One region of the Xylocopilactobacillus apicola genome, then DNA from elsewhere that is predicted to be linked to it. Evidence: a T-box and tRNA genes for the amino acid it is inferred to sense, from the RefSeq annotation. Region 1 holds a T-box; the other holds one or more tRNA genes.
What was found. The T-box of region 1 lies ahead of R8495_RS07725 (valine--tRNA ligase). A T-box ahead of a tRNA ligase gene usually reads a tRNA of that ligase, here a tRNA-Val.

Region 1 (3,410 bases):
GTTCATCTCCTATGTAAAGTGATAGATTTTATTTTAACATAATTGGAATATTAAAAAATCAAGCGTTTTATTTTAAAAATTAAAAACAATAGATTTTTTGGTAAGTGGCTTAGCTAAGTTTAATCGATTATATTTTTGAAAGAAAGTTAATGAGGATATTTTAATGAAAATCGAATTGTTACCAGAATTAGCAGAGCAGGCTTTAATTGATGAGGTGATGGTTTATCCTAAACCGGGGTTAGTTGACCCGCTTAATCACGGATCACATCCGGATATGGATGTCTTTACTTTTGTAGCAAGTGCTGTGAGCTTGCGTGCTTACTTTGAGGAAATCACCGAACTGGCAAATAATTTTACCGCTGCAAATTTGCCAAAACTTTTTCAGCAAGTTCGCTTAGCGGGAATTAAAGCTGAACAAACAATGTTTAAGGCGACGAATGGAATCAATACACATAAGGGAGCCATTTTTTCGTTAGGAATTTTGTTGACTGCTAGCGCGTACACACTCTCTAGTACGGGATGTATAGAGCTAGATGAGATCGCTCAGACTGTTAAGGTAATGTTAAAAGGATTAACCAAAAATGATTTTCGTAATCTTGATCAAAAGCCACTTGATGAGTTAACGGCAGGCGAATTAGAATACAAAAAATATGGCTTAACGGGTTCAAGAGGTGAAGCAGAGGCAGGATTTCCTGTTGTTTTTAAAAAATCTTTGCCGTTCTTGCTTACTAAAAGCAACCAAAGCCGCAATTCTCAGCTAATCGACACTTTAATGCAGATTGTCTTGACGACAAAAGACAGCAATTTAATTAAGCGGGCCGGAAATTTAGAAATCGTTGATTGGGCCGAGGCGCAAGCTAGCAGATACTTTGAGCTTGGAGGCAGTCAGACAGAGGAAGGTTATCTTTTTTTGCGCAATTTAGACGATGTTTTTACCCAGCAGCATCTTAGTCTCGGCGGGAGTGCAGATTTACTGATTTTGACTATTTTCTTAGATCTTTTGGTAACAAAAAACAGTTGACATCGATCTCCTAACGCGTTAGATTAAGTTCTAATCAACGATCAAGAGGCGCGAAAAGTTGAGTGTTCAGCGAGGCTGTAGCCGGTGTGAGGCAGTCCACAGGACTTTTGGCGTGTAGCTTGGGAGATGTTTTGCTGAAGATAGTAGGTAAAACCGGATGACCTCGTTATGGGTTTGTAAAGATGAGGATTAACTCAATTTAGGTGGTACCGCGGAAATCTCGCCCTATTAATTTAGGGCGGGATTTTTTTTAGAAAGGATGGTAAAAACAATGAAGGAAATGGCGAAGAAGTATGATCCTAAAGAAGTTGAAAAATGTCGTTATCAAGAATGGTTGACAGAAGATCTTTTTAAACCGAGCGGTGATGAAAAAGCTCAACCGTATTCAATCGTAATTCCACCACCAAATGTTACAGGAAAATTACATTTAGGTCATGCTTGGGATACGACTTTACAAGATATTTTAATTCGGCATAAGCGAATGCAAGGCTATGATACTTTGTGGTTACCAGGGATGGATCATGCGGGGATTGCAACGCAAATTAAAGTCGAAGCCAAGCTCAGTGAACAGGGCCTCTCACGCTATGATCTTGGGCGAGAGAAATTTATTGAAAAGGTTTGGGAGTGGAAAGATGATTTTGCTGCAACCATTAAGGACCAATGGGCAAAGCTTGGTCTTTCGCTGGATTATTCTAGAGAACGCTTCACGTTGGATCAAGGATTATCCGATGCAGTCAAAAAAGTGTTCGTCGACCTTTACAAAAAAGGTTTAATTTATCGGGGCGAATATATTATTAACTGGGATCCTGAGGCTAAGACTGCACTTTCGGACATTGAAGTAATTCACCAAGATGATCCAGGAGCTTTTTATTACGTTTCCTATCCGTTGCTTGATGGAGTTAAATTTAATGGCAAAGACTATATTGAAATTGCAACAACTCGGCCGGAGACGATGATGGGGGATACTGCAATTGCCGTCAATCCAAATGATCAGAGATATTCTGATTTGGTTGGCAAAAAAGTTCTCCTGCCATTAGCTAACCGAGAGATTCCGATCATTGCCGATGAGTACGTCGATCCCGAATTTGGGACCGGTTTGGTTAAAATTACGCCTGCACATGACCCGAATGATTTCTTGGTAGGAAATCGTCATAATTTAAAGCGAATCAACACAATGAATGAAGATGCGACAATGAACGAAAACGCCGGTAAATATCAAGGGTTGGACCGGTTTAAAGCTCGTGAGGCAATTGCTAAAGATTTATCAGATCAAGGTTATTTGCTGAAAACAGAGCCGATCGTTCACTCGGTGGGTCATTCTGAGCGGACGAAGGTGCAAGTTGAAGCCCGTCTTTCAACTCAATGGTTTGTAAAAATGGAGCCGCTTGCTAAGCAAGCTTTGAAGGCGCAAGATCAGGTTGAATTTTGGCCTGAACGATTTAAGCAGCAATATGTCAATTGGCTTGAAAATATCCACGATTGGGTTATTTCGCGCCAATTATGGTGGGGGCATCGGATTCCTGCTTGGTATCATCGTGAAACGGGTGAGGTTTATGTAGGAGAAGAACCGCCAAAAGATCTGGAAAACTGGGACCAAGATCCTGATGTTTTGGATACGTGGTTTTCTAGCGCTTTGTGGCCGTTTAGTACGCTTGGTTGGCCAGATGAAGAAAGTCCAGATTATAAACGCTATTTTCCAACTGATACTTTGGTAACCGGTTATGACATCATTCCATTTTGGGTTGCCCGGATGATCTTCCAATCGTACGAATTCACGGGTCAAAAGCCGTTTAAAAACGTGGTTTTGCATGGGCTAATTCGTGATGAACAGGGACGCAAGATGAGTAAGTCGCTCGGTAACGGAATTGATCCGATGGAAGTTATCGATCATTATGGTGCCGACGCGCTTAGATGGTTTTTGATCACCGGAACGGCTCTCGGCCAAGATATGCGCTTTGATTATCAAAAGATGGACGCGGCTTGGAATTTCATTAATAAACTTTGGAACGCGAGTCGTTTTGTAATCATGAATTTAGAGGGTATCGATAAAATTGAATTACCCGATAAATCGGATCAAACGTTAGCTGATCGCTGGATTTTGACTCGACTAAACGAAACAATTGAACAAGTAAATACTCAATTAGATCAGTTTAATTATGGCGAAACTGGTCGCGCTATTTATGATTTTATCTGGCATGATTTTTGCGATTGGTACTTAGAAATTAGCAAAGCCGATCTAAATGGCGAAGATTCAAAGCGCAGTCTGGCTACAAAACAAATGTTAGCTTACGTTTTAGATCAGATTTTGCGCTTAGTTCATCCACTGATGCCTTTTGTGACTGAAAAAATTTGGCTCAGTATGCCAACTCATGACGGCAAATCGTTAGTA
Region 2 (3,410 bases), 810 kb from region 1:
ACTCTTGTTAAGGAACTCGGCAAAATGACCCCGTAACTTCGGGAGAAGGGGTGCTGATTAAGAGATTGATCAGCCGCAGTGAAAAGGCCCAAACAACTGTTTATCAAAAACACAGGTCTCTGCTAAATCGTAAGATGAAGTATAGGGGCTGACGCCTGCCCAGTGCTGGAAGGTTAAGGGGAGCTGTTAGGAGCAATCCGAAGCAGTGAACTGAAGCCCCAGTGAACGGCGGCCGTAACTATAACGGTCCTAAGGTAGCGAAATTCCTTGTCGGGTAAGTTCCGACCCGCACGAAAGGCGTAATGATTTGGGCACTGTCTCAACAAGAGACTCGGTGAATTTATAATACCCGTGAAGATGCGGGTTACCCGCGACAGGACGGAAAGACCCCATGGAGCTTTACTGCAGCTTGATATTGAACATTTGTGTAATTTGTACAGGATAGGTAGGAGTCAATGAAACTTGGACGTCAGTTTGAGTAGAGACGCTGGTGGGATACTACCCTGATTAGATGAGTGTTCTAACCTACTACGAGAGATAGAGGGACAGTGTCTGGCAGGCAGTTTGACTGGGGCGGTCGCCTCCTAAAGAGTAACGGAGGCGCCCAAAGGTTCCCTCAGAATGGTTGGAAATCATTCGCAGAGTGCAAAGGCAAAAGGGAGCTTGACTGTGAGACCTACAAGTCGAACAGGGAGGAAACTCGGGCTTAGTGATCCGGTGGTACCGCATGGAAGGGCCATCGCTCAACGGACAAAAGCTACCCTGGGGATAACAGGCTTATCTCCCCCAAGAGTTCACATCGACGGGGAGGTTTGGCACCTCGATGTCGGCTCATCGCATCCTGGGGCTGGAGTTGGTCCCAAGGGTTGGGCTGTTCGCCCATTAAAGCGGTACGCGAGCTGGGTTCAGAACGTCGTGAGACAGTTCGGTCCCTATCCGTCGCGGGCGTAGGAAATTTGAGAGGATTTGTCCTTAGTACGAGAGGACCGGGATGAACATACCGCTGGTGAACCAGTTGTCTTGCCAAAGGCATAGCTGGGTAGCTAAGTATGGAATAGATAATCGCTGAAAGCATCTAAGTGAGAAACTAACCTCAAGATGAGATTTCCCATACCGTAAGGTAGTAAGACTCCTCTAAGAAGAAGAGGTAGATAGGCTGGGAGTGGAAGTACGGCGACGTATGAAGCGGACCAGTACTAATAAGTCGAGGTCTTAACCGGGACGAGAGTAATGTGGTGAAGTAGATATTTAGTTTTGAGTGTCGAAGGACACGAGTGTGGTGGCGAAAGCAAGAAGGAAACACCTGTTCCCATTCCGAACACAGAAGTAAAGCTTCTTAACGCCGAGAGTAGTTGGTGCGTAAGTGCCTGCGAGGGTAGGAAGCTGCCACACAATTGGAGGTTTAGCTCAGTTGGGAGAGCGTCTGCCTTACAAGCAGAGGGTCACAGGTTCAAGCCCTGTAATCTCCACTTGAGTCAATTTTGACTCGATAAGTTCCACATAGCGGGTGTGGCGGAACTGGCAGACGCGCAAGATTTAGGTTCTTGTGTTGTTTCAACGTGGGGGTTCGAGTCCCTTCACCCGCACTTTTCCGAAGCCGACTTAGCTCAGCTGGCAGAGCATCTGATTTGTAATCAGGGGGTCGGAGGTTCGAATCCTCTAGTCGGCATTTGCGGAAGTAGTTCAGTGGTAGAACATCACCTTGCCATGGTGGGGGTCGCGGGTTCGAATCCCGTCTTCCGCTTTGTTGCTTTGCCGGGGTGGCGGAATAGGTAGACGCACAGGACTTAAAATCCTGCGGTAAGTGATTACCGTACCGGTTCGATTCCGGTCCTCGGCACTTATTGTTTTTAGGTAAGAAAGATTAAGTGAGCAAATATTGCTCACTTTTTGTTTATATTGGATCAAAGATTGGATTGAGATGAATGAATTAAAAGATAAAGTAAAAGAAATTGTTAACCATATTTTATTGGATTTAGAAAGCAGTCTTCAAATTTATGAAATTAATTATTATCGTGGACGTGATAGTATGGTTTTGCAAGTTTTACTTCAAAAAAACCAGCCAATTGGACTTGATGAATTAATTGAAGTTAATCAGTTACTTTCTGAAGCTTTAGATCAAATTGACGATCAATTTTCGGAGCCTTATACTCTTGATGTTGCATCTGCGGGCTTAGAAAGAGAAATTAAGGATAAGGATGATTTGCATCAAGCCTTAAACAGTGATATCAAAGTTAATTGCTATCGAAAGTTTAATGACAAAAAAATTTACTTGGGTAAGTTGAATTCTTTCGATGACCAAGAGATTTTGGTTGAGCAAAGAGATGGAAAATCTATTAAAATTCCATTTGAGTATATATCTAAAATAAATTATGCTTTAATAATGTGAAAGAGGAGCTAAAAATTGTCACAAGAAGTTTTAAAAGCACTGAAAGTCTTAGAAGAAGACAAAGGTGTTAAAAAAGAAGTGGTCATTGATGCTTTGATACAGGCTTTGAAAGCTGCTTACAAAAAACATTATGGTCAGAATCAAAATGTAGATGTAGTTTTTGATGAAGAAACTGGCGAGGTTCATGTTTATCAAATTAAAGAAGTTGTTGATCATGTATTCGACAATCAGTTGGAAGTTTCAATTGAGGATGCTCAAGGTATAAATAAAGGTTATGAACTGGGTGATCAAATCAAGTTTGAAGTTACACCTAAAAACTTTGGTCGTCTTGCGGCCCAGAGTGCTAAGCAAGTTATTTTACAAAAGCTACGCGAAGAAGAAAGAAGCGCTGTTTTTCAGGAATATGCAAATTATGAGCACGAGGTTATGCAGGGGTTTGTACAACGAGAAGACAGCAAGTATGTTTACGTTAATTTAGGGAAAGTAGAAGGAGTCATGGGAAAAACTGACCAGATTCCTGGAGAGCATTATGAACCTTTTCAAAGATTAAAAGTTTATGTGAGTAGCGTAGAGAACACGACCAAAGGTCCAAGAATTGTTGTTTCTAGGACGAGTCCTGAACTGGTTAAAAGGCTTTTTGAACAAGAAGTTCCTGAAATTTATAAAGGGACGATTGAAATTGTTTCAATTGCTAGAGAACCAGGTGATCGAAGCAAGATTGCAGTTAAATCAAATGACCCTAATGTTCCAGCTGTTGGGACAACAGTGGGCCAGCGTGGCCAACGGGTTCAAAATATTGTTGACGAATTACACGGTGAGAATATGGATATCATCGAATGGCAAAAGGATCCGATTGATTTCATCGCAAATGCTCTTAAACCAGCTGAGGTGATCGCAGTTCAGTTTTTGGCTGACGATGAGAATAGTTGCTTAGTCATTGTTCCTGACGATCAATTATCTTTAGCTATTGGGAAAAAAGGACAAAATGCGCGTTTAGCAGCGAAATTAACTGGTTATAAAA

Region 2: it encodes a tRNA-Val, which carries the amino acid that the T-box ahead of R8495_RS07725 (valine--tRNA ligase) is inferred to sense. The anticodon was not compared.

Annotation. Positions count from the first base shown of each region.
Region 1 covers NZ_AP026802.1:1,584,810-1,588,219, reverse strand. Annotated here, with positions in the region: gene citG (triphosphoribosyl-dephospho-CoA synthase CitG) at 158-1,021, shown strand; T-box leader at 1,050-1,252, shown strand; gene R8495_RS07725 (valine--tRNA ligase) at 1,293-3,410, shown strand, end outside.
Region 2 covers NZ_AP026802.1:772,686-776,095, forward strand. Annotated here, with positions in the region: rRNA gene R8495_RS03885 (23S ribosomal RNA) at 1-1,220, shown strand, start outside; rRNA gene rrf (5S ribosomal RNA) at 1,276-1,392, shown strand; tRNA gene R8495_RS03895 (tRNA-Val) at 1,397-1,469, shown strand; tRNA gene R8495_RS03900 (tRNA-Leu) at 1,504-1,586, shown strand; tRNA gene R8495_RS03905 (tRNA-Thr) at 1,597-1,669, shown strand; tRNA gene R8495_RS03910 (tRNA-Gly) at 1,673-1,744, shown strand; tRNA gene R8495_RS03915 (tRNA-Leu) at 1,755-1,840, shown strand; gene R8495_RS03920 (ribosome maturation factor RimP) at 1,922-2,389, shown strand; partial or broken gene nusA (transcription termination factor NusA) at 2,405-3,410, shown strand, end outside.